2 regions of the Shewanella sp. Choline-02u-19 genome follow, and region 1 is predicted to be linked to the other one. Evidence: predicted binding sites of a transcription regulator. Region 1 holds the regulator's gene; the other holds the start of a gene.

Region 1 (5,122 bases):
CCTAAGGCACTGAACGAGCATAGCTGCATTATCGGCACGGTTAATCACTGGAGCTTTCTGCAAAAAGAGGATGTTAAGCAAAAAACCGACGTGGCAATTACGGGTAAGTTTCGTTGTAAAAATGGCAGGGTAATGAAAAGCAGTGCATTAGCGGGGCAAGGTATAGTGCGATTGCCTGAGATTTATTGTATTGATGAGTTGAGCAAAGGTGAATTGGTACACGTTTTTGACGATTGGATGATTCCCGCAACGCCTCTATACCTACTTTACAATAAAGACAAATTCCAGCCTGCCCGATTGCGCGAGTTCATTAGTTTTACCACTGCTCACTTCAATGATTATGTTTAAGCTTTATATCGGTCAGTGTTCTGGTTCTGATTGTAATAATGCTTCAACGCCAGTAACGCCAAAGTATTGCACTGAATGTTTGATAGCAATTTTTTTTGCTATGAGCTCACCGTCTTTATAGATCTTAACAACCTTCTTCCCGCCTCTATCATTGGTGCTGTATTCATACTCATCATTAAGGCGAAGTTCGTCGAACTGAGATTTCATGATTAGATGCATAGTCACTCCTGTTTTTAACAGCGTGTTGGCTAGGTTAAGTGCCACATTAACCTATTTATGTAGACTCACAGCGGTGCTCAAAAGTTTCCCCTATTGTTCAATATAGATGATTTTTGTTCAATTGCTGTGTTTATTATATTAAGCCCATTAGTTGATAGAATTAGTTAAGGCTTTGCTTTAACTAATATTGATGACCACTGTGGCAACCGTTTATCAACGAAGTGAGCTTAGAAAATGTCTGTAGGCTACTTATTGAGACTAAAGATGGCATTGTTAACATTATTTTAGGGACTAGATTTAATGATCACAGTCATCAGTTTCAGTGCCTATTTGGTCGAGTCCTTCGACATTTAGGTGAGGGCACTGCGCTAATTAAATAAATCACTGGAATCGTTTGCTTAATGAGGAGATAAGTCAGTAAAAATCGCTCTTTACTGCAAGTGATTGAAGATATTTGAATACTTGGATGAAACTTTGGTAATAAAAATGTTGTTTTAAGGTTAACTTTTTATCCCATAGTTGTTTTTTTTGGCTTAGAATAACTCTAATAAGAAAAAACAATTTAAGACCTTTTTTCGATTTGGGCCGTATTGGTGTTAAAGCGTTAAGGACATAAAAAGGGCGGAATGGATGAAACTACGTAAATTAGCGCTATTGTGTGCATTAATCCCCAGCTTTTTTGCCTATTCAGGGCAAGAGTATTATGAGGCCCGTAGCGATGCGATGGGCGGCGCAGGTGTTGCATCATCTAATAATGAGGGGGCTGCATTCGTCAATCCTGCTCTTCTCGGTTTAAATGCGCACAAAGATAACTCAGCTGTATTACTGATGCCGGTATTGGGTGTTGATATGGCCGACAGCGACAACATGATTGATAAATTCGACTCTCTTATTAGCTCCTATGATGGTTTAGCCGCAGCCATAGATGCAGGTAATAGTGCCAATATTGATGTTTACAGAGATGATTTGATCCTCGATTTAGAATCACTAAAAGGCACATCAGCTTATGCCAGTGCTGGTCTTGGCTTTAGCGTGGCCATTCCGCATCAAAGAATGCCAATGGCCATTTTCTATAAAAGTTATGTTAGCGCCGTTGGTGTTGCCGACATTGCTCAATCTGATATTGATGCGCTGGCGAATTTAGATGCCAATAATCCGCCTGCAGTGACAGACTTAGCGTCAAGTGGTCAAGTTATTGGAGGCGCTGTTTCTGATTTAGGTATTGCGTTAAGTTTCCCGCTTTCTATCGTTAATATGCCGATCTCTGTCGGTATATCACCTAAGTTCCAACGCATTGACACTTATAACTATCGCGCTAGCGCGAACAACTTCTCTGCCAGCGACTTTGATGATGTTGAATATCGTAACGATGAAACCAGTTTCAATGTCGATGTCGGTGTGGCTATTGAACCTATCAACGGCTTAGTCTTTGGTTTATCAGGTCGAAATTTGATTAGCCAAGATGTCGATACCATTGAAGTTGAAGGGCAAAAGTTTACCTACAGTGTTGAGCCTTTAGTTACCGCGGGTGTTGCTTATGACTGGAGGCGATTAACGGTCACTACCGATGTTGATTTAATTGAGAATAAGAAGTTTAAAGAACTTGATGGCACCCAATATTGGCGCGTAGGAGGCGAAGTACGTGCATTTGACTGGATGTCATTGCGAGTGGGCTATCGTCACGACATGAAAGATTCAACGGCTAACATTTATTCTATTGGTTCTGGCTTTGCTTTTGGAGAATCATTTTTCCTAGACTTTACTGGGATGTTTGGCAGCGATGAAGCCATCGGTGGCGTATTGCAAACCTCATATCACTTCTAACACGCCATGATTTATCGATTTATAGCTGAGTTAACTGAGTTCGATAACCGATTTAATCGTTAAGATAAGTGCACTGAAACTACATAAAACCAGAGTGAAAGCTCTGGTTTTTTGTTTATCGACTCTGCCTACCAATCTGCCTGCAACGGCATAGCCCAATATGACTGAGGGCAATAGCATTAACGATGCCCACAAATGCTCAAGCTTTAGCAGCCCTGCAAACCCCAAAATGGTCAAAGCAATCATTGAGCTGAAAATAAAGAAAGCTGAAAGGGCTGCTCTAAACTGGCCGGCATCTTTACCTGCGAGTAATATTGCCAACGGCGGACCACCAATGGCGGCAATGTTGCCAAAGACGCCTGAGAGGATCCCAGCAATAAACAGACTTACACGGTTCACCGGGATACTAAACTTCATCAAACTAAAGCCAACGGCGAGCGCAACGATAAGAGCAATTGCCAGCCCTAAAATAGGTTGAGGGGCTATTACGATAAGCGTAGCGCCTAAGATACCGCCAGGAATACGTCCCAGTAGCGCATACTGCAGTCCGTTGAACTCAAGCTGACCACGCTCTCTAAAAAGCGTCAATACAGCGGTAGAGAATCCCATCATAATGACTGATGCTGGCACTAGGGAGGGTTCGATAATATATAACAGCGGACTTGCGATGACAGCTAAACCAAAGCCAATTAAACTCTGTGTTAATGCACCACAAAATATAATGATTGAGGCGAGAATGAGCGTGCTTGGCTCTAACATTTGGCTACCTAGAGGTTGTTAAATTTTCGAGCTTATTTTTTGTTCGAGTCTTTGTAATAAAGAATAATGATTTTATGACAAGGTTTGAGCGAAAGCTCATAACGCATTTTTGTCATAAAAAAATAGCAGCACAGAAACGAACCCGAAGGGCGCGGCTTCTGGTTTTTTACTCGAGCGAATGCAAACAAGGACCGCTTTGTGATCCTTGTTTGCAAATACTGAGCTGGTTTACTCTAGCTCTTCCCACTCAATGCCCATCTCATCCATCAAGCGTTTAACTTCCGCAGGCATGCTATCCGGCCTATCTTTTGATAGATCACCATCATTTGGCAACGGTTGTCCTGTGTAGGCGTGTAGAAACGCTTCACAGAGCAATTCGCTATTGGTGGCATGACGTAAGTTATTCACTTGGCGGCGTGTACGCTCATCGGTAAGCACCTTGAGTACTTTTAAAGGAATAGAGACAGTAATTTTTTTAACTTGCTCATTCTTTTTTCCGTGTTCAGCATATGGGCTGATATAATCGCCGTTCCACTCAGTCATTGACTCACCTGTAATTTTTAAATGCGGGGCAGATTTTAACCTCTTATGCAGCACAGTCAAATTATTGCCTCTATTTTATGACAAATGCAAATAGATTTCTAAATGCTTAGACGTCTAAACGGCTAAACTGGTTGACTAGGGTGAATTGCTTAGGTACATTTAGACGTCCAGACATCCCTAGTAAGAAAATATAGCAAGAGGAGTAGTACATGACCGAGCGTAAACTAGCCACTGTAGCTGTACGCCAAGGCATTGAGTCCGATACCCAACACGGTGCGGTTGTACCCCCGATCTATCTTTCTACCAATTATTCTTTTGATGGCCACAAAAATCCAAGAGATTTCGATTATAGCCGCTCAGGCAATCCCACTCGGTCAATCTTGGGTGACGCTATTGCTGAGCTCGAAAAAGGCTGTACTGGCGTTGTGACTTGCACTGGGATGGCTGCAATCACCTTAGCCACCAGTTTACTTGGGCCAGATGATTTGTTGGTGGTACCTCATGATTGTTATGGCGGTAGTTATCGTCTATTTACCAATCTTGCTAAGAAAGGCCAGTTTAAACTTGAAGTGGTTGATCAAACCGATGCAGCGGCATTGGCAACAGCCATTGCTAACAAACCTAAGATGGTGTGGCTAGAAACACCGTCAAATCCATTGTTACGGGTTGTTGATATCACGGCGATCAGTGCTGCCAGCCATGAAGTTGGCGCGCTTGTTGTGGTTGATAACACCTTTCTATCGCCCATCTTGCAACAGCCTCTGCTGTTGGGTGCTGATATTGTTATTCACTCGACCACAAAATATATCAATGGCCACAGTGATGTTGTCGGCGGTGCCGTGGTGGCGAAAGATGCTGAACTGGGCGAATTATTGCATTGGTGGTCAAATACCTTGGGGCTTACCGGCGGTGCATTTGATAGTTATCTAACATTGCGCGGAATTCGAACACTTGCAGTGAGAATTCGTGAACATCAGGCGAATGCGCAGCGGATCCTTGCTACTCTTACCCGTCATCGCGCGGTAGAGAAAGTGTATTACCCCGGCCTTAAAGATCACCCTGGTCATGAAATTGCTGCCAAGCAGCAAAAAGGCTTTGGTGCCATGCTCAGCTTTGAGCTAAAAGGCGGGGAGGAACAGTTAGTCGCTTTCTTAAAAAATCTTAATTATTTCTCTGTTGCAGAAAGCCTCGGAGGAGTAGAAAGTCTAGTGGCTGTGCCTGCAACCATGACGCATCGAGCGATGGATCCTGAGGCACGCGCACAAGCAGGGGTTAAAGACACCCTTATTCGTCTTTCAGTTGGTATTGAAGATGCTGACGATCTTGTTGCCGATATTGAAGCTGCACTCAATGCAGCTGTCGTTTGTTAATTAAAGGGGTTTAAGATGGCACGCTGTCACTTACATAAATTTGGTGGCTCCAGTTTAGC
Region 2 (5,122 bases), on a different contig from region 1:
TTTGTCTGAAGTGCTGACACAGTTTGGAACAGATGATGCGCAAGTTGTCGCTATCATCGATAAAGTATAATAGATATCTACGTTAACTAAAGGAGCTAGTTTTTGGCCATACATGAAAGAGCGGGACAGATTGCTGAACAAAAGGATTTGGTCAATATATCTAAACTGATAAGTTTGTATTATCGGTTAAGCCCTAGTGCCAAAGAGGTGACGCAACAGGTTACTTTTGGCACTTCAGGCCATCGTGGCAGTGCCATTAAGCGTAGTTTTAATGAAGCTCATCTATTAGCGATTTCTCAGGCAGTAGTTGATTACCGTATCGAGGCGGGGATCACGGGCAAGCTTATATTGGGTATTGATACGCATGCGCTATCACAACCTGCTGCCATTTCTGTTATTGAAGTTTTAGTCGCAAATAAAGTGACTGTCGCTATTCACGAAAATGACGGTTTCACGCCTACGCCGGTGGTATCGCACGCTATTGTTTGCGCCAATAGCCAGCAAGATAATAGTGTTGCTCATCTGGTCGATGGTCTTATCGTCACGCCTTCACATAATCCACCTCAAGACGGTGGAATAAAATACAATCCACCGCATGGTGGTCCAGCAGAAGGCGAGATCACCGATTGGATCCAAAATAGATCAAATCAGTATTTAGCGAATGACTTAGTTGGCGTTAAGCGGATTGATTATGCCCAAGCGTTGCTAACGGAGTATGTCAGTGCTGAAGACTTCATTACGCCGTATGTAAACGATCTTGCCAATGTCATCAATATGTCGGCGATTGCGGATGCTAAACTGCATTTAGGCATAGATCCTCTTGGCGGTTCAGGGATCCATTACTGGCAGCCAATAGCAGATAAATATGGCTTAGACATTACGATTGTAAACAACAAGGTCGATCCAAGCTTTAGTTTCATGCCATTGGATAAAGATGGCAAGATCAGAATGGACTGTTCATCTCCATTTGCGATGGCCGGTTTACTTCAACATAAAGACCAATATGATCTTTGTTTTGGTAATGATCCCGACTTTGATCGACACGGCATTGTATGTCCTGGCAGCGGTTTAATGAACCCGAATCATTTTCTTGCAGTGGCAATTGATTACCTTGTGACTCATCGTCCTAATTGGACTGACAAGATGGTGATTGGTAAAACATTAGTCTCAAGCGCTATGATTGATAAAGTCTGTGCCATGCATGATAAACAGATGTCTGAAGTTCCCGTCGGCTTTAAATGGTTTGTTGAAGGTCTTGCCAACTGTTCGTTTGCCTTTGGTGGGGAAGAAAGCGCTGGAGCTGCATTTTTACGATTGGATGGCAGCACTTGGTGTACCGACAAAGATGGCTTTATCTTGTGTTTATTGGCGGCTGAGATATTAGCTGTTACGGGCAAAACACCGCAGCAACGTTATCTCGAATTAGAACGCGAGTTTGGCCAGAGCTTTTACCAACGCATTGATAGCCCCATTAGCTTGGATAACAAAGCTAGATTCGCCAAAATTACTGTCGCTTCAATCTCAGCGACAACGCTAGCTAACGATACTATTACCCAAAAGCTGACACATGCTCCAGGTAATGGGGCCTCGATAGGGGGCATTAAAGTGGTCACCGACAATGGCTGGTTTGCGGCTCGTCCATCGGGTACTGAAGCATTATTTAAGCTTTACGGTGAGAGTTTTGTCAGCCAAGAGCATTTACAACAATTGCTTAAAGATGCTGCCATTATTGTTGAGCAAGCATTAGCGAGCTAAATGTATACGGGTAATAATAAAGAGGGCGCTGTTATGGCGTCTTTTTTATATCTGTGGCTTCAATACTCTGGTTTCTGGTTTCTGGTTTCTGGTTTCTGGTTTCTGCGACTGAGGTTATAGAAGAACCATTAGTGTTAAACTTGCCACTTCCCTTTTAATTCCTAATGAATGACCGATACCCAATGTTATGGGTATAACTTGCATCTAGAAGCTAATGTGACAACTGGGTAGGTCGTTCTTAGCTAAGTAATCTTGATGGTAAGTTTCAGCTTCATGGAACTGCTGCGTAGGGACAATTTCAGTCACTATTTGTTTATCTCCCCACTTGCTACTTTTTATCAGTGCAAGCTTTGCCTTTTCTGCTTGGCTTCTTTGCTGGGTATTATGGAAAAATACGCAGCTTCTATACTGGTTGCCTTTGTCTTCGCCCTGTTGATTTAGTGTGGTCGGATTATGATTTTGCCAAAATATATCTAACAATGTTTCATAACCCACTTTGCTAGGGTCAAACTCAATCTGGACAACTTCAGCATGACCGGTATTACCTGCTTTAACGTCACTATAAGAGGAATACAGGTCATTGCCACCCATGTAGCCACACGTACAGTCGGTTACGCCGTCAACTTGCTTGAAAAAATACTCAACGCCCCAAAAACAACCCGCACCGAATGTAGCATAAGCCATGATGACTCCTTAATATTGTATTAGCCGTTTGGATGGCTAGATGTCCTCATTGTGTTTTATCTTTTCAACCAATGCAAGCATAATTTTATCCAGCTGATTACTTGTTGCACTAAGCCTGTAAATTCGTTGCCTTATTAGTCTCTGATTCATGCTAATATTCCATGCAATATCAGCAAAGGGGATAGGTTTGGTAAGGCATACGAGCTATCACTGAGCGAACTGACAAGTATTAAATAAGGAGTTGTTTGTGTTTCACGAATTGAAGCAGTCCAAGGATTTTCTCGCGTTAACCTTAGCGCATCCACAATATCTTCCAGAGAGTTTTGAATTTGACTTAGGTGAGCACACTCACGTACAAGTTTGGGATACTGGCGTTATTGTGTTTGAACCGATACAAACTAAACACAGTAAGGATATTGTGTTGTCCTGTGCAGTTCACGGCAATGAAACGGCGCCCATTGAGCTTTGTAATGGACTCATTACGCAAATTCTGGCTGAAGAAATAAAGCTGAAACAGCGGGTGATGTTTTTAATCGGTAATCCTGCAGCAATCCACAATGGCACACGCTTTATCGATGAAAATCTAAACCGTCTGTTTAATGGGGCGCATTCACGTGGCGATGGCCTTTGTAATCCAGAGCGGGTCAGAGCGCACAAACTAGAACAATATGTTGATAGATTCTACGCCTCTCAATCAGGTCAAAGACAACGTATTCATTACGATCTACATACAGCTATTCGTGGGTCAAAACACGAAAAGTTTGCCATCTATCCCTACCGTCCTGGCCGTAAGTACAGTCGAGAACAGATTATGTTCCTCGAGTCTTGCGGTATTAACACCATTTTATTCCATCATGAACCGACTACAACCTTCAGTTACTTTTCGTCTGAGAACTATCGAGCCGATGCCTTTACCATTGAATTAGGCAAAGTATTCCCGATGGGGCAAAATGACATGACTCGATTTATCGCCATGAAGGAGATGTTGACACTATTGATGACGGGACGAGATTTACAACTGCCAGCATTCGATCTTAAGCGGTTAAACCTTTATCAAGTGTGTCGTTCTGTTAATAAACACTTTGACGATTTTGAATTTAACTTCACTAACGATGTTGAAAACTTTACTGCATTTCCAAGAGGTTACACCTTAGCCAAAGAAGGTGGTCAGGCGGTTAAAATAGAACATGAGTTTGAATCGATTGTTTTTCCGAATGCAAAAGTGCCGGTCGGCCAACGGACCGTATTGATGTTAAAGACGGCAGATGATAGTAATTTGGACTAAATTCATACTGAATAACTGTGCATGTAAACCAATATATACATGCACAGAGGCGCTTAGTTGTCTTTTGAGTGATGGGAAGTATTGAGAGTTAGTTTACGTTAACGTAATGTTCTTCCCGCGTATTAGAATAGATAGATGCTTCTTTCGTCATTTGGAAGCATCATAAATAACAAGAGCACATTATGAGCAACGCAACAACAAATGCTGAGACAGTCCATCGCGTAAGTTTTTTAGATAAAAACTCCATCGCGATCCCCATCCTTAAAGTATTACAAGCCGATGGCACAGCCTATGAAGGCGCGGTATTACCCGTTATAGACGAAGCCTTGGCTAAAAAAGTCCACGATACATGTGTGTTCACCCGAGTATTAGACGAGCGTATGCTGGGAGCACAGCGTCAAGGGCGTATCAGTTTTTACATGACTTGCACCGGTGAAGAGGCTTCTATCATCGGTAGTACCGCTGCACTCGATGACGGCGATGTTATTTTAGCCCAGTACCGTGAACATGCTGCTTTACGCTACCGTGGATTTACCACTGAACAATTTATGAACCAAATGTTCAGCAACGAGAAAGATTTAGGTAAAGGCCGTCAGATGCCAATCCATTATGGTAGCCAAGCATTAAACTACCAGACCATATCATCGCCACTGGCGACCCAAATTCCACAAGCTACAGGCGTTGCTTATAGCTTGAAAATGCAAAAGAAGCGTAACATTGCTATTTGTTACTTCGGAGAAGGCGCTGCATCAGAAGGTGACTTTCATGCTGGCCTCAACATGGCCGCAGTGCTTAGTTCGCCAGTGATCTTCTTCTGCCGTAATAATGGTTATGCTATTTCGACGCCAACGGAAGAACAGTTTGCAGGTAATGGTATTGCCAGCCGAGGACCTGGGTATGGCATGCATACTATCCGTGTCGATGGTAATGACATGTTGGCAGTATTAGCCGCGACGCAGCAAGCTCGCGCTTACGCACTAGACAATAATGCTCCAGTGTTAATAGAAGCGATGACATATCGTCTCGGTGCTCACTCGTCATCAGATGACCCATCAGGTTATCGCTCAAAAGATGAAGAAGCCAAATGGCAGCAACATGATCCAGTGAAACGATTTAAGTTATGGATGATTAACAAAGGCTGGCTCAACGAAAAACAAGATGCCGATCTTTATGTTAAATATCGTGAAGAAGTGCTAGCTGAACTTAAAGTTGCAGAGAAGATCCCGTTACCGCATTTGGATGACCTTATCCAAGATGTGTATGACAAGCCAACGCCAATATTAGAAAAACAATTGGCCGAGTTAAAGACACATATCAAGAAGTATCCAGAAGCCTATCCAAAAAGCGCAGGGAGAATATAAGCTGTGGCAGAGATGAATATGTTGCAAGCCATTAACG

Evidence for each region. The regulator MetJ, encoded in region 1, represses methionine synthesis genes. The targets are predictions, from matches to a motif close to TAGACGTCTAGACGTCTA.
Region 2: msrA (peptide-methionine (S)-S-oxide reductase MsrA) is a predicted target of MetJ. The motif match lies at 2,461-2,478, and genes of this name have one in related genera.

What each region holds. Positions count from the first base shown of each region.
Region 1 covers NZ_PJBE01000012.1:475,643-480,764, forward strand. Annotated here, with positions in the region: gene CXF83_RS04145 (LysR family transcriptional regulator) at 1-348, shown strand, start outside; gene CXF83_RS04150 (hypothetical protein) at 361-567, opposite strand; gene CXF83_RS04155 (conjugal transfer protein TraF) at 1,198-2,391, shown strand; gene CXF83_RS04160 (sulfite exporter TauE/SafE family protein) at 2,422-3,150, opposite strand; gene metJ (met regulon transcriptional regulator MetJ) at 3,379-3,693, opposite strand; gene metB (cystathionine gamma-synthase) at 3,903-5,063, shown strand; gene CXF83_RS04175 (bifunctional aspartate kinase/homoserine dehydrogenase II) at 5,079-5,122, shown strand, end outside.
Region 2 covers NZ_PJBE01000013.1:1,447,896-1,453,017, reverse strand. Annotated here, with positions in the region: gene seqA (replication initiation negative regulator SeqA) at 1-70, shown strand, start outside; gene pgm (phosphoglucomutase (alpha-D-glucose-1,6-bisphosphate-dependent)) at 103-1,755, shown strand; gene msrA (peptide-methionine (S)-S-oxide reductase MsrA) at 1,960-2,439, opposite strand; gene astE (succinylglutamate desuccinylase) at 2,687-3,724, shown strand; gene CXF83_RS13055 (thiamine pyrophosphate-dependent dehydrogenase E1 component subunit alpha) at 3,907-5,085, shown strand; gene CXF83_RS13050 (alpha-ketoacid dehydrogenase subunit beta) at 5,089-5,122, shown strand, end outside.